DNA from 2 places in the Achromobacter sp. 1011811831 genome. Region 1 is predicted to be linked to the other one. Evidence: predicted binding sites of a transcription regulator. Region 1 holds the regulator's gene; the other holds the start of a gene.
The links. The regulator FNR, encoded in region 1, switches genes on or off when oxygen is low (the NO sensors DNR and NnrR bind a similar motif). The targets are predictions, from matches to a motif close to TTGATNNNNATCAA.
Positions count from the first base shown of each region.

Region 1 (11,299 bases):
AGGTCCACCACGCGGTCGTTGAACGAGATATCGACCTCCAGCTGCGGATAGCGGCCAGCCAGCTCGCGCAACACCGGCGCGACGCAATGCCGGCCGAATACCAGCGGGGCGGTGACGCGCAGGCGGCCCTGCGGCTCGCGGCGGCCGCTGTCCAGCTCCGCTTCGGCCGCCTGCAGCTCGGCCAGCGCGCGCACGCAGCGGTCGTAGTAGGCCTGGCCGTCGTCGGTCAGGCTTTGCTGGCGCGTGGTGCGGTGGAACAGACGCACGCCCAGCCGGGCCTCCAGCCGCGCGATGGACTTGCCGACGGCCGAGCGCGTCAGGCGCAGGCGCTCGGCCGCCAGCGCGAAGCTGCCGGCCTCGGCCGCCTGCACGAAGGCTTCGATGCCGTTGAGGCGGTCGTGGACGTTGCGGGTATTCATGGCAATTCTTGATTGGTTCTTTTCAGGAATCATTGAAAGGAAAAAAATGCGCCACTAGGGATGTTAATTCCCCTATATCTTAGCGGTACCGGGCGGCGCCAGCACGGCGCGCCTTCCATTACGTATCGCAAGGAATCTCATCATGCAGGCCTATCACGTCACCGGCGGCAAGGGCATCGAATCGCTCAAGCGCGTCACGCTGGAATCGAAAGCGCTCGGCCCGTACGAGGTGCGCGTGCGCGTCCGCGCCGTGTCCCTGAACTTTCGCGACCTGATGGTCGCCGACGGCAATTACCTGAAGGGCAGTGGCGCGCCCGTCATCCCCGCCTCCGACATGGCCGGCGTGGTCGCCGCCGTCGGCGAGCGCGTCACGCGTTTCCGCGTGGGCGACCGTGTCATGGGCGCCTTCATGCCGGACTGGATCGATGGCGAGCCCACGCCGGCCAAGACCGCGCTGGCGCCGGGTGCGGCCACGGATGGCGTGTTGGCCGAGGAAACCGTCTATGCCGAGCACGGGCTGGTCGCCACTCCGGCTGGCCTGTCGGACGAAGAGGCCGCGACCTTGCCCTGCGCGGCAGTGACCGCGTGGAACGCCCTGTTCGTCGGCGGCCGCGCGCAGGCGGGCCAGACGGCGCTGCTGCTGGGCACGGGCGGCGTGTCGATCTGGGGGTTGCAGCTGGCCAAGGCCGCCGGCCTGCGGGCCATCGTCACCTCGTCCAGCAACCGCAAGCTGGAGCAGGCGCGCGAACTCGGCGCGGATGTGCTGATCAACTATCGCGAAACGCCCGAATGGCAGGCCGAGGCGCTGCGCCAGACGGACGGCGAAGGGGCGCACGTCGTGGTGGAAGTGGGCGGGCAGGGCACGCTGGAACGCTCGGTGGCCGCCGTGCGCATGGGCGGCACGGTATCCATGATCGGCGGCGTCAGCGGCTTCGGCGCGACGCCGGTGGCGCCGCTGGCGCTGATCGGCGGCGCCAAGCGCCTGGAAGGCATCTTCGTGGGCAGCCGCAAGATGCTGGAGGACCTGGCCCGTTTCGTCTCGGTCGCCGGCATCAAGCCCGTGATCGACCGGGGCTTTGGCTTCGACGAGGCGCCGGCCGCCTTCGCGCACCTGGCGTCCGGCAGCCATTTCGGCAAGGTGGTGATCCGGGTCGCGCCGTAGGCGCGGGGCCGGGCGCGCGGCGTCGCGGGGCCGCCGCGGCGCGATGGTAAGCTCATGCACTCCTGCCGGGCGGACGGCGCAGGCCGCCGACCTCCCGGCCGCCATCCGCACGCGCCATGACGACCAAACCCGAATCCCATCTGCACGAAGAGCTGGTTTCCAGCGTGGCGGCCTATGACGGCCGCTTCCTGAAGATCCGCAACGACACCGTCCGCCTGCCCAACGGCAACACCTCCACGCGCGAATACGTGGTGCATCCGGGGGCGGTGGTGGTGATTCCCCTGCTCGACGACGGCCGGGTGCTGCTGGAGCGGCAGTTCCGCTACCCCATCGGCCGCGTGATGACCGAGTTTCCCGCCGGCAAGCTGGATCCGGGCGAGGACCCGCTGGCCTGCGGCAAGCGCGAGCTGCTGGAGGAAACCGGCTATACCGCCGCGCAATGGGCCCACGCCGGCGCGCTGCACCTGGCGATCGCCTATTCCACCGAGATCATCCACATCTTCTTCGCGCGCGGCCTGCGCGCCGGGCCGAGGCAGCTGGACCAGGACGAGTTCCTGGACGTGATCAGCGCCCAACCGTCCGAGCTGTACGAGGCCTGCGCCCGGGGCGAGGTGACCGACGCCAAGACCCTGACCTGCACGCTGTGGCTGCAGAACGTGCTGTCCGGCGCCTGGCAACTGGACTGGCGCGACGACGCGGCCGGCTGAGCCCGCGCTTTCCGCCATGCCCTCGCATCCCGTCCTGGTCCAGCCCTCGGGCCTGCGCTTCGATGCCGACGAGGACACGTCGCTGCTGCTGGCCGCGCAGGCCGCCGGCATCAAGCTGCCCAGCTCCTGCCGCAACGGCACCTGCCGCGCCTGCATGTGCCTGATGCTGGAGGGCGAGATCCGCTACCGCATCGAATGGCCGGGCCTGTCGCGCGACGAGAAGGAAGAGGGCTGGATCCTGCCCTGCGTGGCGCATGCCGTCACGGCGCTGGAGATCCAGTCCTTGCAGGCGGCGCCGCTGGAGCCGCCGGCGCCCGTGCCCGATAGGGCGCTGACCGGAGCGCGGCGCTAACCGGCGCATGCCGGCGTGTGGCGCAGGGCCCGTGCGGGCCCATTGCGGCGGGCCGCCCGCGTCAGGCCCGCTCGCGCCCGCTGTCGCTATTCATGTCGGTGCATGGCCGATTCGCGGCGCGTGTCGCGCATGGTCGCATACACCAGCAGCGACAGGAAGATCACGCCGGCCAGGTAGTAATAGAACCATTGCTCATGCCCCTGCTGCTTGAACCATAGGGCGATGGCGGGCGCCGTGCCGCCGAAGATCGACACGGTCACCGCATAGGGCACGGCCACGCCGGTGGCGCGGATGTTGGTCGGGAACAGCTCGGCCTTCACCACGGCGTTGATCGAGGTGTAGCCGGCCGTGAAGACCCAGGCGCCGCAGATCAGCAGGAAGGCGATGAAGGGCGAGCGCGTCTGCGCCAGCGTGTACAGGATGGGCACGGTCAGCAGCGCGCCCGCGACGCCGAAGAACACCAGCAAGGGCTTGCGCCCGATGCGGTCGGACAGCGCGCCATACAGCGGCTGCAGGATCAGCGCGAAGATCAGCGAGGCGGCGATCACATAGGTGGTGACGATGTCGGAAAAGCCCGCCGTCTGCCGGACGAAGGTCTGCATATAGGTGGTGAAGGTGTAGAAGGCCGCCGTGCCGCCCGCCGTCAGGCCCACCACGATGGCCACCTCGCGCGGGTACTTCAGCAGGCCGCGCAGCGAGCTGGTGCGCGGCTGGGTCTTGCTGGCGGCCTTGTAGGAGTCGGTCTCGGGCATGTCGCGCCGCATGAAGGCGGTCACGATGGCAAGCAGCGCGCCGATCACGAAGGGGATGCGCCAGCCCCAATCCACCAGCTGCTGGTGAGTCAGGAACACGTTCTGCAGCAGCAACAGCACCAGGATGGCGCTGAGCTGGCCGCCGATCAGCGTCACATACTGGAAGCTGGAATAGAAGCCGCGGTGCTCGGCGTCGGCGATCTCGGTCAGGTAGGTGGCGCTGGCGCCGTATTCCCCGCCCAGGCTCAGCCCCTCGATCACGCGCGCCAGCGCCAGCAGCGCCGGCGCCGCCAGGCCGATGGAGGCGTAGGTGGGCGTGAGGGCGATGATCAGCGAGCCCACGCACATCATGCCCACCGACACCATCAGCGACAGCCGCCGGCCGTGCCGGTCGGCGATATGCCCGAACAGCCAGCCGCCCAGCGGTCGCACGATGAAGCCGGCCGCGAACAGCGTGGCGGCGTTGAGCTGCTGGACGACGGGATCGTGCGAGGGGAAGAAGGCGGGGGCGAAGTACAGCGCGAAGGCGGTGTAGGCGTAGAAGTCGTACCACTCGACCAGGTTGCCCATGGAACCGACGAAAATGGCCTTGATGCGGCGCTTCGCGTCGGCGACATCCAGATGCGTGTGCGTCATGGCAGTCCTTGCTGCTTGCCGGAATGGGAAACGCCGGCGCGGCCGCAAGCGCGCCGCCGCCGGCATGTCCCTATATTGCTCCCGGCCGCGCGAAATTGCACGCGCCGCCGAGGCGGCATTCAGCTTGCTGTCATTTTGGGGGGCGCCCTGGACGACGCCGGGCGGGCGCTACTTGCCGCGCGGCTTGATCGGCTCGCAGGGCGCGGCCCTGTCCGTCCCGCGCGCGCCTTCGCCCAACAGGACCTGGGCGCCGCATTCCGAGCCGAACATGTTCTTGCCGTCGTGGCCCACGCCGCGCACTTCGTAGCCGGCGCGGTGCAGAGTGACCGGCTTGCTGCCGCGCGATGCGAGCAGGAACTCGTATTGCAGGTAGGCGGTGCCGCGCGCCAGCCGCGTGGAGCCCTGGGCCTCGGCGCCGCAGGTCTTGTCCAGCAGGCGGTGCTCGGGGTTGTTGTCGGCGCCGCCCAGCAGGTAGGTGACGTCGCGCGCCGCGTAGCGCACGAACAGCCGGGATTCCTCCTGGCCGCGGGCGTAGGCGGGCAGCTTGTCGGTGCCGTACTTGTACTGGTTGTAGGTGGGGCAGATGCCGCGCTCGTAGGGCGCGTAGCCCTTGCCGTCCGGGCGTGGCCGCTCGTTGGTCAGGTACAGGTAGGAAGAGGGGTTGGCGATCACGTAGCGCAGCGCCAGCCCGTCGCGGCGCAGCGGGCCGTCGACGTTGTTCAGCACGGCGTAGCGCTGCACCAGCTGCGCGCCGCCGGAATGGCCGGCCAGCACGATGCCGGCCAGCGCGGGCAGGCGCTGGCGGTCGTCCAGGCTGCGCAGCAGGTCGTCCAGGACCTGGAACGAGCTGACCGGCGCCGGCCGGCCGGCGGCCTGCACGCTGTCCTCGCCTTCTTCCCAGCTGGCCTTGCGCCAGGCGGCCATGCCGGCGAAGCCGGAATCGATGGAACCGGAAAAACGCGGCGCCAGCACCAGCGTGTCGCGCGCGCGCTCCGGATTGCGTTCCAGCAGGTCGGCCACGTATTCGTAATAGCGGTCGGCGTCGCGCTTGACGCCGTGGATCACCACCACCACCTGCTTGATGTCGGCCAGTTCGCCCTTGCCCAGCGGGCGGTTGGCGTAGACCGGGATCTTGTAGCGATGGCCCGGCTTGCCCAGCTCGACGGTCTGCCAGCGCGCCGGCTTGGCCGGCTTGGGCGCGGGCGCGGCTTCGTCGTAGTCGTAGGGATCGGGCAGGGGCGTCTGCGCGGCGGCTGCGAGCGGGGCCGCCAACGCCGCCAGCATCAGGCTGGCGGCCGGCAGGAAGGCGCGCGCGCGGCGCATGGGCGGCTTCAGCAGCTTTCTTGGCCCAGCAGCTGCTTGAGCGCAGGCTGGTCGAGGATGCGGACTTCGCGCTGGTTGATGCGGATCAGTCCGTCGCGGGCGAAGCGCGAGAACAGCCGGCTCACCGTTTCCAGCGTCAGGCCCAGGTAGTTGCCGATTTCCTCGCGGCTCATGCGCAGCACGAACTCGGTGGACGAATAGCCCAGCGAGGCATAGCGCTGCGACAGGTTCAACAGGAACGCCGCCAGGCGCTGTTCGGAACGCATCGAGCCCAGCGAGGCCAGCATCTGGTGCGAACGCGTGATCTCGCGGCTCATCAGACGGCGGAACTGCTGCTGCAGCGAGGGCAGGTGGGCGGAGACGCGGTCGACTTCATTCAGGCGAATGACACAGACTTCGGAGTCTTCCAGCGCGATGGCGGCCGACACGTGCTTGCCGTCGAGCATGCCGTCCATGCCGACGATCTCGCCGGGCAGATGGAAACCGGTGATCTGGATCTGGCCAGTCGCGTCTTCGAGCTGCGTCTTCAGGCTGCCGAAGCGCACGCCATAGACCGCATCAAGGGGGTGATCCAGCGAGTACAGCGTCTTGCCCTTTTCAAGGCGCACGCGTTCCTTCACCAGTTCGTCCAGCTTTTCTACTTCGGCGGCTGCCATGCCCACAGGCACGCACACGTGTCCCAGCATACACGTGGAGCAATGGGCGGCATCAGGGGCAACGGGGACCCGTTTTTGCATAGTGACCTCTATAGCGCCCGTCGAGCGGCGGGTAGCCGGTGCGGGCAGGAAGCTTGATGACAATTGCTATTGTAGTCCGTTGTTACTACGGGTGTCTTACCTGCGCGCGGCGTCCTTGGACATGAACGTCGCGCAAGCGTTCCCGGCGCGTCGGTGAAGGATCCAGTCCGTGACCTGGTCGACGGCCGCGATGTCGCTGGCGGCGCCCCGCAAGGCGGGATCGATCGGGTAGTACTGGCAGGACAGCTCCGCGCCGTCCGGGCCGGGCTGTGCGAGGCGCGCCAGCACGTCGCGGCGCAGGAAGCAGCCGGGCCGGCCGGGATGGTAGTCCTCGATTTCGTCCATCAAGTGGATATGGGCCGGCTCGACCTGATAGATATCTCCTAGGACGCGACGCCCGTCAGCCACGGGAATCAGGCCGGGCCAGGCGCCGAAGTCGACCAGCCGGCCCGGCACGCTGGCCGCGCCGACCCGCCGTACCGCCGGCAGGCCGCGGTCGGAGGCGGTGCGCTCCAGGTCGTTGATCTCGCCCGCGCGTAGCGTGCCGTAGACAAAAACGTATATGCTCATGATTCCTCAGGTTGCCGCACGTCGATAGAGTCCGCAAGGCCGTCAGGGTCTTGAAATTCCCTGCTCCGGCCACATATTCAGGTCATCGAGCCAGCCGGCGATGCATCGGTCAGGCTCCTCAACAAGCCAAACGACCACTATGCGATTCGACAAACTTACCACCAAGTTCCAACAGGCATTGGCGGACGCCCAGAGCCTGGCCGCCCGCAACGATCATCCCTACATAGAGCCCATACATGTGCTGTCTGCGCTGCTGTCCGATGCCGACAGCGGGGCCGGCAGCCTGCTGGCGCGCGCCGGCGTCGCCGTGAACCGGCTGCAGCCGGCCATCGAGCAGGCGCTCAAGTCCCTGCCGCAGGTGCAGGGCGACGACAACGTCCAGGTCGGCCGCGAGCTGCAGGGCGTGCTGACGCGCACCGACAAGGAAGCCGCGCGCCGCGGCGACACCTACATCGCCAGCGAGCTGTTCCTGCTGGCGCTGGCCGACGACAAGGGCCCGGCCGGCCGCATCCTGCAAGAGGCCGGCCTGCAGAAGAAGGCGCTGGAAGCCGCCATCGACGCCGTGCGCGGCGGCGAGTCGGTGTCCGCCGCCGAGGGCGAGTCCAATCGCGAGGCCCTGTCCAAGTACACGATGGACCTGACCGAGCGCGCCCGCCAGGGCAAGCTCGATCCGGTGATCGGCCGCGACGACGAGATCCGCCGCACCATCCAGATCCTGCAGCGCCGCACCAAGAACAACCCCGTGCTGATCGGCGAACCCGGCGTCGGCAAGACCGCCATCGTCGAAGGCCTGGCGCAGCGCATCGTCAACGACGAAGTGCCCGAGACGCTGCGCGGCAAGCGCGTGCTGTCGCTGGACCTGGCCGCGCTGCTGGCCGGCGCCAAGTTCCGCGGCGAATTCGAAGAGCGCCTGAAGGCCGTGCTGAAGGAACTGGCGCAGGACGATGGCAGCAACATCGTCTTCATCGACGAGCTGCACACCATGGTCGGCGCCGGCAAGGCCGAGGGCGCGATGGACGCCGGCAACATGCTCAAGCCCGCGCTGGCGCGCGGCGAGCTGCATTGCATCGGCGCGACCACGCTGGACGAATACCGCAAGTACATCGAGAAGGACGCCGCGCTGGAGCGCCGCTTCCAGAAGGTGCTGGTCGACGAGCCCGACGTGGAATCCACCATCGCCATCCTGCGCGGCCTGCAGGAGCGCTACGAGATCCACCACGGCGTCGAGATCACCGATCCGGCCATCGTGGCCGCGGCCGAGCTGTCGCACCGCTACATCACCGACCGCTTCCTGCCCGACAAGGCCATCGACCTGATCGACGAGGCCGGCGCGCGCATCCGCATGGAAATCGATTCCAAGCCGGAAGTGATGGACAAGCTCGACCGCCGCATCATCCAGCTCAAGATCGAGCGCGAGGCCGTCAAGAAGGAAACCGACGATGCCTCCAAGCGCCGCCTGGGCGTGATCGAGGACGAGCTCGAAAAGCTGCAACGCGAGTACAACGACTTCGAGGAAATCTGGAAGGCTGAAAAGGCCGCCGTACAGGGCACGCAGGCCATCAAGGAAGAGATCGACGGCGTGCGCGCCGAGATGGCCGAGCTGCAGCGCAAGGGCCAGTTCGACAAGCTGGCCGAGCTGCAGTACGGCAAGCTGCCCGACCTGGAAGCGCGCCTGAAGGCCGCCGAGATCGGCGCGGCCGAGGCCGCCAACGAGGCCGAGGGCGGCGAGGGCCGGCCGCGCCTGCTGCGCACCCGCGTCGGCGCCGAGGAAATCGCCGAGGTCGTGTCGCGCGCCACCGGCATCCCGGTGTCCAAGATGATGCAGGGCGAACGCGAGAAGCTGCTGCACATGGAGGAATACCTGCACAAGCGCGTGGTGGGCCAGGACGAGGCCGTGCGCCTGGTGTCCGACGCCATCCGGCGTTCGCGCGCCGGCCTGGCGGACCCGTCGCGGCCCTACGGCTCGTTCCTGTTCCTGGGCCCCACCGGCGTGGGCAAGACCGAGCTGACGCGCGCGCTGGCCGAGTTCCTGTTCGACTCCGAAGAGCACATGATCCGCATCGACATGAGCGAGTTCATGGAAAAGCACTCGGTGGCGCGGCTGATCGGCGCGCCTCCGGGCTACGTGGGCTATGAAGAGGGCGGCTACCTGACCGAGGCCGTGCGCCGCAAGCCCTATAGCGTGGTGCTGCTGGACGAAGTGGAAAAGGCCCATCCGGACGTCTTCAACGTGCTGCTGCAGGTGCTGGACGACGGTCGCCTGACCGACGGCCAGGGTCGTACGGTGGACTTCCGCAACACCGTCATCGTGATGACCTCGAACCTGGGCTCGCATCACATCCAGAGCCTGGCCGGCAAGCCCTACGAGGTGATCAAGGAAGTGGTGTGGGACGAGCTCAAGCAGACGCTGCGGCCCGAGTTCCTGAACCGCATAGACGAGGTGGTGGTGTTCCATGGCCTGGAAGCGCAGCACATCGAGTCCATCGCCCGCATCCAGCTGCGCCGCCTGGGCGAGCGCCTGGAACGGCAGGAGATGCGGCTGGAAGTGACCGAGGCCGCGCTGGCCGAGCTGGCGCGTTCGGGCTTCGATCCGGTGTTCGGCGCGCGGCCGCTCAAGCGCGCGATCCAGCAGCAGATCGAGAACCCGGTGGCCAGGCTGATCCTGGAAGGCCAGTTCGGTCCGCGCGACGTGGTGCCGGTGGACTGGCAGGACGGCAAGTTCGTCTTCACCCGCACCTTGCAGTAAGCGGGCCGGACCCGGGCGCGGCGGGAACCTGCCGCGCGCCGAAAAAAAACCGGCGGCTCAAGCCCGAGCCGCCGGGTTTTTTTTACGCGCCTCGCAGGCGAGGTGGGGGCACCCCCGCGTGCGCGGGTTCTCGATGCGCCAGCGTGGCCTACGATGCGTCCGCGTAGTCCTGCCGCTGGGCCTTCATCTGCCGGCCCAGCGTCTGCAGCGCCCGCAGTGCCACGGCCATGCCGCGCCGCGTGTCCTCGTCGCGCAGCAGGCCGATGAGGCCCGTCAGGCTGGGCGGCCGTTCTTCCCGCAGCGTGCGGGCGTGGGCGTCGCGCAATGTGTTGGCAGCGATCCAGGCCGCGCTGGTGGCCTGCTCGGACAGCAGCGCCAGCTTTTCCACCATGGACTGGTCCAGCAGGTCCACCAGGTCCGAGGCCAGCGACAGCAGGTCGGCGATGTTGTCGAGCCGGCCGGCTTCGGCCAGCAGGCCCAGCCTGTCGGCCAGTGCGCGCGCGCCTGGCCCGCCGCCCAGGAAGGCAGCGGATGCGGGCGTGTCGGCGGGCAGCGCAGCGGTTCCTTCGTGTGGCGCGTTCATAGCATTCCCCTTGCGACGGCCCAGTACAGGCCGCGATTGAACCCGTGGCGCAGCAGGCCGCCGAGCTTGGTGGGCGGCGTGGGCAGCACGTCGTGGGTGTAGTCGTACCAGAGCGGCATGCCGGCGTTCAGGCCCATCTGGGCCACCGCCTGCACCCTGCCGTCATAGGCGCTGCAGACCTGGCCCAGCCGGATCTCGCCGGCGATGTTGTTGGCGATGACCGGCGCCTGGTTGTGGCAGGAGCCGCCAGCCTTGCTGACCGGCAGGTCGACCGTGTCGCCGATCACGTAGACGTTCTCCAGTCCGTAGACCTTCAGGGTCTCGTGGTCGGTCGGCAGCCAGCCTTCGTCGTTCTCGGCCTGCGACACGCCCGACTCCAGCACCACGTCCACGGCGCGGATCGGCGGCGTGGCCATGAGGATATCGAAGGGCTGTTCGCCGCCTTCCTCCGAGTACGCGATGCGCCGTTCCGGATCGACCCGCGACAGCGTGAAGCCGCGCTGGAAGCGGATGCCCTTCTGCTCGAAGATGCCGGGCAGCACCTCGCAGGTCGGGCGCTGCAGGAACAGGCAGTTGCGCAGCAGCTGCGAGGTGGTCGGGTAGGTGTAGACGATTTCCACCTTGTCGCGCACGCCGCGCCGCCGCAGGTAGTCGTCCAGCATCAGCGTGGTCTCGATGGGCGCGATGCCGCATTGGTGCGGAACGTTGGGCGTCTTGGGGAAGGTGACGCTGACGAAGACCCGCCCGCGTTCGATGCGCGACAGGCGGTCCGCCAGCTGGCGGGCGGCGGCGTACTGGTAGAAATGGTCGCCGGCCTCTTTCAGCCCTTCGATGCGTTCGGGGGATGGCACACAGCCCGTTGCGATGACCAGGTAGTCATAGCCGTAGCGCTTGCCGCTTTGCGTGGACAGTTCCTGGCGGTCGAAATGAAAGCGCGTGACCTTGTCGACGCGGAATTCGATTTCGGGGCGTAGCAGGGAACGTTCCGGCCGTTTCAGCTCTTCGCGGAAGAAGAGATTGAAGGCCACGTACATGAATGCCGGCTTGTAGTAGTGATCCGGCGAATCCGAGAGCAGCGTGATGGAGACTTCACCGCGCTGGATTTCGGGGTACAGCTTTCCGGCGAGCTGATTGGCCAGCATGGTGCCGCCTACGCCGCCGCCTACGACAACAATTCGCTTGCTCATAAACCACCTCCAGGTAGAGATAAGTTCTGGGGACCAAGTGCAATTGCGTCTGTTGGTGTAGCAAGCGAGGATGGCCGCGTCAACCGGTCCGTGCGGCGCCAGGCGCTGCGCGGATGTCCGTTACG
Region 1 is NZ_JCBANG010000089.1:2,687-13,985, forward strand. It holds gene AC6LJ9_RS25230 (LysR substrate-binding domain-containing protein) at 1-419, opposite strand, end outside; gene AC6LJ9_RS25235 (zinc-dependent alcohol dehydrogenase family protein) at 562-1,581, shown strand; gene AC6LJ9_RS25240 (NUDIX domain-containing protein) at 1,698-2,288, shown strand; gene AC6LJ9_RS25245 (2Fe-2S iron-sulfur cluster-binding protein) at 2,305-2,640, shown strand; gene AC6LJ9_RS25250 (MFS transporter) at 2,727-4,028, opposite strand; gene AC6LJ9_RS25255 (hypothetical protein) at 4,197-5,351, opposite strand; gene fnr (fumarate/nitrate reduction transcriptional regulator Fnr) at 5,360-6,088, opposite strand; gene AC6LJ9_RS25265 (gamma-glutamylcyclotransferase family protein) at 6,185-6,658, opposite strand; gene clpB (ATP-dependent chaperone ClpB) at 6,798-9,404, shown strand; gene AC6LJ9_RS25275 (DUF1641 domain-containing protein) at 9,553-9,987, opposite strand; gene AC6LJ9_RS25280 (NAD(P)/FAD-dependent oxidoreductase) at 9,984-11,174, opposite strand.

Region 2 (11,299 bases), on a different contig from region 1:
CCGGGTGTCGGTGCACGCCTGGCTGCTCGCCAACGACCGCATCCTGCTGCTGGCCACGCCCGCCGACGAGGAAGGCCTGCCGCGCCTGATGCAGACGCTGGGCCGCAACCTCGCGGCGCGCTTGCGCGGCGGCCGCGTCTTCGCGGGCCGCTACCGCTCCGCGCTGCTCGAGCCCGGCGCCTGGGTCCTGCCCTCGCAGGTCTGGCTGGAAACCTATCCGGTGCGCAGCGGCGCGTCGCAGGATCCCGATTCCTGGCCCTGGTCCTCGGCCAGCAGCCATACCGGCAACACCAGCGCGCCGCCCGCGCAATGGCAGTCGGACCACGCCGATTACTGGGCCTGCGGCAATACGCCGTTCGACCGCCAGGCCAACTACCGCAAGCGCCTGCAGGACGGCCTGTCGCGCGAGGAATCCCAGCGCATCGATCAGGCGGTATCCGGCCAGTGGGCGCTGGGCGGCCCCAGCTTCATCGCCAGCCTGGCCCACACCGCCAGCCGCCGGGTCGCGCCAGGACAGCGCGGACGTCCGCGCAAGAAACCGGCCACGCCCGCGACAGCAGGGGACGCTTCCGAAGCGACGCCCACGCCTGTGACGCCGGTTTCCGGATCCTCACACTAATCCATCCCCATTATTGACGCGCCGCCGGCCATGCCGCGCGGCGCGTTTGCTTTTCGGCGCCCACTCCACATCCGGCCCCTCGGATCGCGGGCCGGCGGCAGGCCGCCGTGGCCGCCCCTCAACGAAGAAGCCTGCTCGATCTGATGGATTATTGCCACGGATTCCACGGGAACCGATGCCGAGAACGTCCTTTTTAATGGGGACGTATTTCTGATATTTGCACACTTGCAGTGCAAAGTCGATATCCGCCTTTTTCACTCCTCCCCGCAAAGCCTTTATTCATGCGGGTTTAAATATGTCCCTATATATTTAATACGATGAAACAATTAAATTAATTTAGGGACGCACCCCCAATATTTTTATTGCACCCTACCACCGCCAGGGGTATTGTCCTTCTCCTGCACTGCAACATTACGAAGCAGGCCCACTGCGGAGCGCGCCATGCCCAAAGACACCTTGAACGATTCCTGTCGCACCCCCACGGCGACCCCCATCGATGCCAGCCGCATCGGCCTGCCCGCCCCCCAGGGCCTGTATCACCCGCAGAACGAGCATGACGCCTGTGGTGTCGGCTTCGTGGCGCACATCAAGGGCAAGAAAAGCCACGCCATCATTCAGCAGGGCCTGAAGATCCTGGAGAACCTGGACCATCGCGGCGCCGTAGGCGCCGACAAGCTGATGGGCGACGGCGCCGGCATCCTGATCCAGATTCCCGACACCCTGTACCGCGACGAATTCAGCCAGCAAGGCATCGTGCTGCCGCCGCCCGGCGAATACGGCGTGGCCATGGTCTTCCTGCCCAAGGAAACCGCCTCGCGCCTGGCCTGTGAGCAGGAGCTGGAACGCTCGGTCCGGGCCGAAGGCCAGGTCGTGCTGGGCTGGCGCAACGTGCCGGTGGACGTGGACATGCCCATGTCCCCCGCCGTGCGTGACTGCGAACCCGTCATCCGCCAGCTCTTCATCGGCCGTGGCGCCGACGTCATGGTGCCCGACGCGCTGGAACGCAAGCTGTACGTGATCCGCAAGACCGCCAGCCACGCCATCCAGAACATGCGCCTGGCCCACGGCAAGGAATACTTCGTGCCCTCGGCTTCGGTGCGCACCGTGGTCTACAAGGGCCTGCTGCTGGCCGACCAGGTCGGCCGCTACTACCGCGACCTGGCCGACCCGCGCACGGTCTCGGCCCTGGCGCTGGTGCACCAGCGCTTCTCGACCAACACCTTCCCTGCCTGGCCGCTGGCCCACCCGTACCGCATGATCGCCCACAACGGCGAGATCAACACGGTCAAGGGCAACTTCAACTGGCTGCGCGCGCGCGAAGGCATGATGCAGTCGGCCGTGCTGGGCGACGACCTGAAGAAGCTCTATCCCATCGTCTACGAAGGCCAGTCGGACACCGCCACGTTCGACAACTGCCTGGAACTGCTGGTGAACTCGGGCTACTCGCTGGCCCACGCCATGATGATGATGATCCCGGAAGCCTGGGAACAGCACACGCAGATGGACGAGAGCCGCCGCGCGTTCTATGAATACCACGCGGCCATGATGGAACCCTGGGACGGCCCCGCCGCCGTCGCCTTCACCGACGGCCGCCAGATCGGCGCCACGCTGGACCGCAACGGCCTGCGCCCGGCCCGCTACCTGGTGACGGACGACGACATGGTGATCCTGGCCTCCGAGGCCGGCACGCTGTCCATCCCCGAGAACCGCATCGTCAAGAAGTGGCGCCTGCAGCCCGGCAAGATGTTCCTGATCGACCTGGAACAGGGCCGCATCATCGACGACGCCGAGATCAAGCTGCAGCTGGCCAACAGCCGCCCGTACCGCCAGTGGATCGAGCGCCTGCAGATCAAGCTGGAATCGCTGCCTGCCCCGCGCCAGGGCAATCTGGCCACGCAATCGTCCGTCTCGCTGCTGGACCGCCAGCAGGCCTTCGGCTGGACCCAGGAAGACTACAAGTTCATCCTGGAGCCCATGGCCACGACCGGCGAGGAAGTGATCGGCTCGATGGGCAACGATGCCCCGCTGGCCGTGCTGTCGGACCGCGCCAAGCCGTTCTACAACTATTTCCGCCAGCTCTTCGCGCAGGTGACGAACCCGCCGATCGACCCGATCCGCGAACAGCTGGTGATGTCGCTGGTGTCCTTCATCGGCCCCAAGCCGAACCTGCTGGACATCAACAACGTCAACCCGCCGCTGCGCCTGGAAGTGTCGCAGCCGGTGCTGGACTTCGCCGCCATGGCGCAGATCCGCGACATCGAACAGGTCACGGGCAAGAAGTTCCGCAGCTATGAACTGGACATCACCTACCCGGCCGCCTGGGGCCCCGAGGGCATCGAGGCCCGCGTGGCCGCGCTGTGCGCACGCGCCGTGGACGCGGTGCAAAGCGGCTACAACATCCTGATCGTGTCCGACCGCCTGGTCGACGGCGAGCGCGTGGCCATCCCCGCGCTGCTGGCGACGTCGGCCGTGCACCAGCACCTGATCCGCGCCGGCCTGCGCACCAACGCCGGCCTGGTGGTGGAAACCGGCTCGGCGCGCGAAGTGCACCATTTCGCGCTGCTGGGCGGCTACGGCGCCGAGGCGATCCATCCCTACCTGGCGCTGGAATCGCTGGGCAAGATGGGCGATCCCGAAAAGGCCGTGAAGAACTTCGTCAAGGCCATCGGCAAGGGCCTGAACAAGGTCATGTCCAAGATGGGCATCTCGACCTACATGTCCTACACCGGCGCGCAGATCTTCGAGGCCGTCGGCCTGCAGAAGGCGCTGGTGGACAAGTACTTCACCGGCACCGCGTCCAATATCGAAGGCATCGGCATCTTCCAGGTGGCCGAGGAAGCGCTGCGCCAGCACCGCGCCGCGTTCGGCAACGACCCGGTCCTGGCCAACGACCTCGAAGCGGGCGGCGAGTACGCCTACCGCGTGCGCGGCGAAGAGCACATGTGGACGCCGGATTCCATCGCCAAGCTGCAGCACGCCTCGCGCCAGAACAACTACCGCACGTACAAGGAGTACGCGCAGATCATCAACGACCAGAGCCGCCGCCACATGACGCTGCGCGGCCTGTTCGAGTTCCGCTTCGACCCGTCGCGCGCCATTCCGCTGGACGACGTCGAGCCGGCCAAGGACATCGTCAAGCGCTTCGCCACCGGCGCCATGTCGCTGGGCTCGATCTCGACCGAGGCGCACTCGGTGCTGGCCGTGGCCATGAACCGCATCGGCGGCAAGTCCAACACCGGCGAAGGCGGCGAGGACGAGCTGCGCTACCGCGCCGAAATGCGCGAAGGCAAGAGCACCATCAAGGACGGCGACACGCTGGCCTCGGTGCTGGGCGCCGACCGCATCGAAGCCGACGTGCCGCTCAAGAAGGGCGATTCGCTGCGCTCGAAGATCAAGCAGGTGGCCTCGGGCCGCTTCGGCGTGACCGCCGAGTACCTGTCCTCGGCCGACCAGATCCAGATCAAGATGGCCCAGGGCGCCAAGCCCGGCGAAGGCGGCCAGCTGCCCGGCCACAAGGTCTCGGAATACATCGCCAAGCTGCGCTACTCGGTGCCGGGCGTGGGCCTGATCTCGCCCCCGCCGCACCACGACATCTACTCGATCGAGGACCTGGCCCAGCTGATCCACGACCTGAAGAACGTCAACGCCAAGGCTTCGATCTCGGTCAAGCTGGTGTCCGAAGTGGGCGTGGGCACGGTGGCGGCGGGCGTGGCCAAGGCCAAGGCCGACCACGTCGTGATCGCCGGCCATGACGGCGGCACGGGCGCCTCGCCGGTGTCGTCCATCAAGCACGTCGGCACGCCCTGGGAACTGGGCCTGGCCGAAACGCAGCAGACGCTGGTGCTGAACCGCCTGCGCAGCCGCATCCGCGTGCAGGCAGACGGCCAGATGAAGACCGGCCGCGACGTGGTCATCGGCGCGCTGCTGGGCGCCGACGAATTCGGCTTCGCCACCGCGCCGCTGGTCGTCGAAGGCTGCATCATGATGCGCAAGTGCCACCTGAACACCTGCCCGGTGGGCGTGGCCACGCAGGATCCGGTGCTACGCCAGAAGTTCCAGGGCAAGCCCGAGCACGTCGTCAACTTCTTCTTCTTCATCGCCGAGGAAGTGCGCGAGATCATGGCCCAGCTGGGCATCCGCAAGTTCGACGACCTGATCGGCCGCGCCGACCTGCTGGACATGCGCTCCGGCGTCGAACACTGGAAGGCCAGCGGCCTGGACTTCACCCGCGTGTTCCACCAGACCCAGTCGGACGCCGACGTGCGCCAGACCGAAGAGCAGGACCACGGCCTGGCCGGTGCGCTGGACCACCAGCTGATCGAGCGCAGCAAGCCCGCGCTGGAACGCGGCGAGAAAGTGTCCTTCATCGTGCCGGTGCGCAACCGCAACCGCACCATCGGCGCCATGCTGTCCGGCGCCGTGGCGGCGCGCTACGGCCATGACGGCCTGGCCGACGACACCATCCACATCCAGTGCAACGGCACCGCCGGCCAGAGCTTCGGCGCGTTCCTGGCGCACGGCATCACCATGGACCTGGTGGGCGAAGGCAACGACTACGTGGGCAAGGGCCTGTCCGGCGGCCGCATCATCGTGCGCTCGCCCAACGACTTCCGCGGCTTCGGCCCCGACCACATCATCGCCGGCAACACCGTGCTGTACGGCGCGCTGGCGGGCGAGGCCTTCTTCAATGGCGTGGCCGGCGAACGCTTCGCGGTGCGCAACTCGGGCGCCGCCACCGTGGTGGAAGGCACCGGCGACCACGGCTGCGAATACATGACGGGCGGCACGGTCGTGGTGCTGGGCGCCACCGGCCGCAACTTCGCGGCCGGCATGTCCGGCGGCGTGGCCTATGTCTGGGATCCGGAACGCACGCTCAAGCAGCGCGCCAACCTGTCCATGGTCGAACTGGAAGCCGTGGTGCCGCACGCCGAGCAGCAGGCGCAGAACGGCATCGACACCTGGCACAGCGCGCAGCGCGGCGGCGAACGCGAAACGGACGAGACCATCCTGCGTCGCCTGGTGGAAGACCACTTCCGCTACACCGGCAGCTTCCGCGCCCGCGAGATCCTGGGCGACTGGGAAGCGGCGCGCGGCAAATTCGTAAAGGTCATGCCGACGGACTACCGCCGCGCATTGGGTGAAATGTGGCGTGCAGCCAACCCGCAACAACTGGCTGCGTGAGGGAAATCATGGGAAAGATCACCGGATTCATGGAATACCAGCGCCTGCAGGAGGCCTCCGAGGCCCCGCAGAAGCGGCTGAAGAACTGGCGCGAATTCGTGCTGCACCTGAACGACGACCAGGCCAAGCAGCAGGCGGCGCGCTGCATGGACTGCGGCATCCCGTTCTGCAACAACGGCTGCCCGGTCAACAACATCATCCCGGACTGGAATGACCTGGTGTACCGGCAGGACTGGCGCCGCGCGCTGGACGTGCTGCACTCCACCAACAACTTCCCGGAGTTCACCGGCCGCATCTGCCCGGCGCCGTGCGAAGCCGCCTGTACCCTCAACATCAACAGCGACGCGGTCGGCATCAAGTCCATCGAGCACGCCATCATCGACAAGGGCTGGGCCGAGGGCTGGGTCACGCCGCAGGTGCCGGCGCGCAAGACCGGCAAGAAGGTCGCGGTGGTGGGCTCGGGCCCGGCCGGCCTGGCCTGCTCGCAGCAGCTGGCGCGCGCCGGCCATTCCGTGACGCTGTTCGAAAAGAGCGACCGCATCGGCGGCCTGCTGCGCTACGGCATCCCCGACTTCAAGCTGGAAAAGCACCAGATCGACCGCCGCATCTCGCAGATGGAAGCCGAGGGCGTTGAATTCGCGCCGTCGACCTACATCGGCAATCCCAGCGACGCGGCCGCCGACGGCCTGACCGTGCGCACGCCCGAATCGCTGATGGCCGAGTTCGACGCCGTCGTCATGACCGGCGGCTCCGAAACCCCGCGCGACCTGCCGGTGCCGGGCCGCGAGCTGTCGGGCGTGTACTACGCCATGGACTTCCTGCGCCAGCAGAACAAGGCCGTGGCCGGCGACCGCCTGACCAGCCAGACGCTGGCCAAGGGCAAGCATGTGGTGGTGATCGGCGGCGGCGACACGGGCTCCGATTGCGTGGGCACCAGCAACCGCCACGGCGCGGCCTCGGTCACCCAGTTCGAGCTGCTGCCGCAGCCGCCCGAGTCCGAGAACAAGAGCATGACCTGGCCCTACTGGCCCCTGAAGCTGCGCACGTCCTCGTCGCACGAGGAAGGCTGCGAGCGCGACTGGTCCGTGACCACCAAGCTGCTCAAGGGCAGCAACGGCAAGGTCGAGAAACTGGTGGGCGCGCGCGTCGAGTGGTTCAAGGACGAAGCGACCGGCCAGATGAAGATGCGCGAGGCCGAAGGCTCGGAATTCGAGATCAAGGCCGACCTGGTGCTGCTGGCCATGGGCTTCGTATCGCCGGTGCAGACCGTGCTGGATGCCTTCGGCGTGGACCGTGACGCGCGCGGCAACGTGCGCGCCAACACCGACGACTACCGCACCAACGTCGACAAGGTGTTCGCCGCCGGCGACATGCGTCGCGGCCAGTCGCTGGTGGTCTGGGCCATCCGCGAAGGCCGCCAGTGCGCGCGCTCGGTCGACGCCTTCCTGATGGGATCCAGCGACCTGCCGCGCTGATCTTCCGGGACCGGCCCCCACGCCGCCCCGCGCCCCCAGGCGCCGGGCGGCGTTTCATTTGCGCCGCCTGAACGGCCAGCGCGCACCGTCCACGCATGGCCGGCGCACGCCTGACCGCCTCGTGTTGCGGCTCAACCACGCGATTCCCGACATCCCGGTAGGGTTTGATTCCCGTCAATCCAGCCGGCGCCAGGGTTTGAGAACCTGTCGTCTCACCCCACGGAAAGATCGGAGAAGAAAATGTTTTCGAAGCTCGGGCGCGTCCGCGCCACCGCCATCGCCGGCCTGCTGGCCGCCGGCGCCTTCGCCGTCCCCGCCCATGCCCACGAGGCCGGCGATGTGCTGCTGAAGGTCGGCGTCACGCAGGTCCGCCCCGATTCCAACAACGGCAGCGTTCTGAACGGCGGCGTCAAACTGGACGTGAACAACAACGTCCGTCCCAGCTTCACCGTGACCTACATGGCCACGCGCAACATCGGCATCGAACTGCTGGGCGCCTGGCCCTTCCAGCACGACATCCGCGGCGGCGGCCTCGGCAAGATCGGCTCGACCAAGCACCTGCCGCCCACGCTGAGCCTGCAATGGCACATCCTGCCGGACAGCATGGTGCAGCCCTACATCGGCGTCGGCCTGAACTACACGCACTTCTTCAGCACCAAGGCCGAAGGCGCGCTCGACGGCTCCAAGCTCAAGCTGAAGGATTCGTGGGGCGTGGCCGCGCAGCTGGGCGCGGACATCAAGATCAACGAGCGCTGGTTCATGAACGCGGACATCCGCTACATCGACATCAAGTCGAAGGTCAGCCTGAACGGCGACCGCATCGGCACTGCAAAGATCAACCCGTGGGTGGCGACGCTGGGTATCGGCTATCGCTTCTGATCGGGACGCACGCATCAAGCAAGAACGCGCGGGCACATGCCCGCGCGTTTTTTTTGGCACTCGACAATGCGACGCGACCGCCTGGCGTCTCAGGCCGCCAGCTGATCGCGCAAGGCCTGCACCGCCGGCGTGTCGTCATCGGCCCGCCACACCAGCCGGGTGCGCGCGGCGCCGTATTTGCCCGGCAGGTCGCGCACCCGCAGCGCGGTCTGTCCGCCCAGCACATCCAGCACGGAGCGCGGCACGATGGCCACGCCCGTACCGGCCGCCACGCAGGCGACGATCGCATGATAGGACGCGAACTCCATCACCTTGCCCGGCGCCACGCCTTCGCGGCTGAGCCAGGATTCCAGGATGCGGCGATAGGAACAGCCGGACGCGAAGGCGATCACCGTGTGATCGGCCAGCGCCCGCGCGTCGGCGATCTCGGGCCAGGCGCGCGGCGAAATCAGGACCAGCGTTTCGGCAAAGGCCTCGGTTGCTGCCAGGCCCTCGGCGGGAAAAGGCTCGGCCACGAAAGCCGCTTCGAGTTCGTAGTCGCGCACCTTGGCCGCCAGCGCGGCCGAGGTGCCCGTGACCAGCTCGATGCGCACCTGCGGCCAAGCCGCGTGGTAGGCCGCCAGCACCGGCGGCAATCGGGCCGCCGCCGTGCTTTCCATGGTGCCCAGGCGCAGCGTGCCGCGCGGCGCGCCGTCGCGCACGGCCTGCTGCGCCTCGGCCGACAGCCGCAGCAGGCGGTCGGCGTAGGACAGCAGCACGCGGCCCTGGTCCGACAGCACCAGGCGCCGGTTCTGGCGGCGGAACAGCGGGGCTTCCAGTGAAGTCTCCAGCTGCTTGAGCCGGGTGGACACATTGGACTGCACACGGTTCAGCCGGGCGGCCGCGCGCGCCACGCCGCCCTCATCGGCGACCGCCTTGAAAATCTGCAGCGCGTCCAGGTCCAAGTTTCTCATTTAAAGAACCTATGTTCTTAATAATTCACTATTCAAGATATTAGTACAGCCGTAGAGTGGGCTCATGTCAAGCCATGCCCAGCCCCTCGTCCCCGCCCGCTACGCCGTCAGCCTCGCCTGGCCGGCCGCGCTGGCGCTGGCCGTGTTGATGGGCATCGGCCGCTTCGCCTTCACGCCGGTCTGGCCGCTGATGGCGCACGACGCCGCGCTCTCGCTGGAACAGGGCGGCTGGCTGGCCTCGGCCAACTACGCGGGCTACCTGCTGGCCGCGCTGATCGCGGCCGCGTGGCCGCCGCGCCGGCCGCTGGCCGCGCTGGGCGCCAGCCTGCTGGCGGTGGCGGCGCTGACCCTGGCCATGCCGCTGCTGCATTCCGTGGCGGGCTGGGCCGCGCTGCGGCTGGCGGCCGGCTGGGCCAGCGCGCTCGGTTTCATCTGCGTGGCCTCGTGGCGGCCCGCGCCAGCGGGCGACCCGATCGAGCCGGCCGCGTCCGCCGTGGTCTATGCGGGCGTTGGCGCCGGCATCGCGGCGACGGGGCTGGCCTGCCTGGCCCTGATGGCGGCCGGCGCCACGGCAGCGCAATGCTGGGTGGCGCTGGGCGCGCTGGCGCTGGCCTTGGCGATGGCGGCCTGGCCCAGGCTGCGCATGGCGCTGCCGGCCGCCGCCGCGTCCGCTCGCCCAGCCAGCCGGGAACCGCTGCCGCGCGGCATGGCGGGACTGGCGCTGCACTACGGCGTGTTCGGCGTCGGCTACATCATTCCCGCCACCTTCCTGCCCGCCATGGCCAAGGACGTCATGCCCAACCCGGCCGTGTTCGGCTGGGCCTGGCCCCTGTTCGGGCTGGCCGCCGCGCTGTCCTGCCTGCTGGTGCCTCGGCTGGCGCGCCGGCACGGCGAGATCCGGATCTGGCGCGGCGCGCAGGCGGCGATGGCGCTGGGCATGGCGGTGGCGGCACTGCGGCACGACCTGGCGGCCGTGATCGTGGCCGCGCTGCTGGTGGGCGGCACCTTCATGGTCATCACCCAGGCCGGCATGGTGGCGGCCCGGCGCCTGGCGGGCGCGGCCGCGCCTCGCGCCGCCGCCCTGATGACGGCGGCCTTCGCCGCCGGCCAGATCGTCGGCCCGCTGCTGGCCGCCTGGGCGGCGCGGCTGGGCGCCAGCCTGCCGCAGACGCTGGCGGCGGGCGCCGCGTTGCTGGCGCTGTCGGCCTGGGGCTTGGGGAAAATCACGGCTACGCGCGGCAGCGCTGGGCATAATGCAGTCAACCCGAGGGGCAATGCCCCCTGAGGCCGCACTCATTATGAAAGAGGAGTCCCCAGCATGAAACCGTTGCGCCCCCTGATCGCCGCCCTGGCCGCCATGGCAGCCGTCGTCGCCCCGGGCAGCCAGGCCCACGCCCAGGCCGCCGACTGGCCCGCCAAGCCCATCACCATGATCGTGCCCTATGCGCCGGGCGGCTTCGCCGACACCCGCGTGCGCCTGCTGGCGCGCAAGCTGGGCGAATCGCTGGGACAACCCATCGTGGTCGAGAACAAGGCCGGCGCCGGCGGCGTGGTCGGCACCAACCTGATCGCCAAGGCGCAGCCCGACGGCTACACCATCGGCACCGGCAACCTGGCGCCGATGGCGGTGAACCCGTCGCTGATGAAGGAAATGCCCTACAACCCGCAGAAGGACCTGGCGCCCGTCATCCTGATCGAGAACAGCCCGCTGGTGCTCAGCGTCAACAATGAGCTGCCGGTCAAGACGCTGGCCGACCTGATCGCGCTGGCCAAGAAGCAGCCGGGCAAGCTGTCGTTCGGCTCGTCCGGCGTGGGCGGCGCGCACCACCTGTCCGGCGAGATGTTCCGCGAGCAGGCCAGCATCGACATCGTGCACGTTCCCTACAAGGGCGGCAGCCTGGCCGCGACCGACCTGATGGGCGGCCATATCTCGATGATGTTCGAGATGGGCTATTCGGCGCTGCCGGCCATCCAGGGCAAGAAGATCCACCCGATCGCGGTCACCTCGGCCAAGCGCCTGGACGTGCTGCCCGACGTGCCGACCATGGCCGAATCGGGCCTGGCCGGCTTCGAATCGTATAACTGGCAGGGCATCGTCGCCCCGGCCGGCACCCCGGCGCCCATCATCGCCAGGCTCAATGCGGAGTTCAACCGCATCCTGAAGGAACCCGACGTCCAGAAGGCCATCGCCG
Region 2 is NZ_JCBANG010000013.1:62,939-74,237, forward strand. It holds gene AC6LJ9_RS07635 (hypothetical protein) at 1-619, shown strand, start outside; gene AC6LJ9_RS07640 (glutamate synthase-related protein) at 1,061-5,800, shown strand; gene AC6LJ9_RS07645 (glutamate synthase subunit beta) at 5,809-7,275, shown strand; gene AC6LJ9_RS07650 (OmpW/AlkL family protein) at 7,516-8,154, shown strand; gene AC6LJ9_RS07655 (LysR family transcriptional regulator) at 8,244-9,107, opposite strand; gene AC6LJ9_RS07660 (YbfB/YjiJ family MFS transporter) at 9,172-10,392, shown strand; gene AC6LJ9_RS07665 (Bug family tripartite tricarboxylate transporter substrate binding protein) at 10,426-11,299, shown strand, end outside.
Region 2: the regulator FNR is predicted to act here: its motif matches at 7,440-7,453, upstream of AC6LJ9_RS07650 (OmpW/AlkL family protein).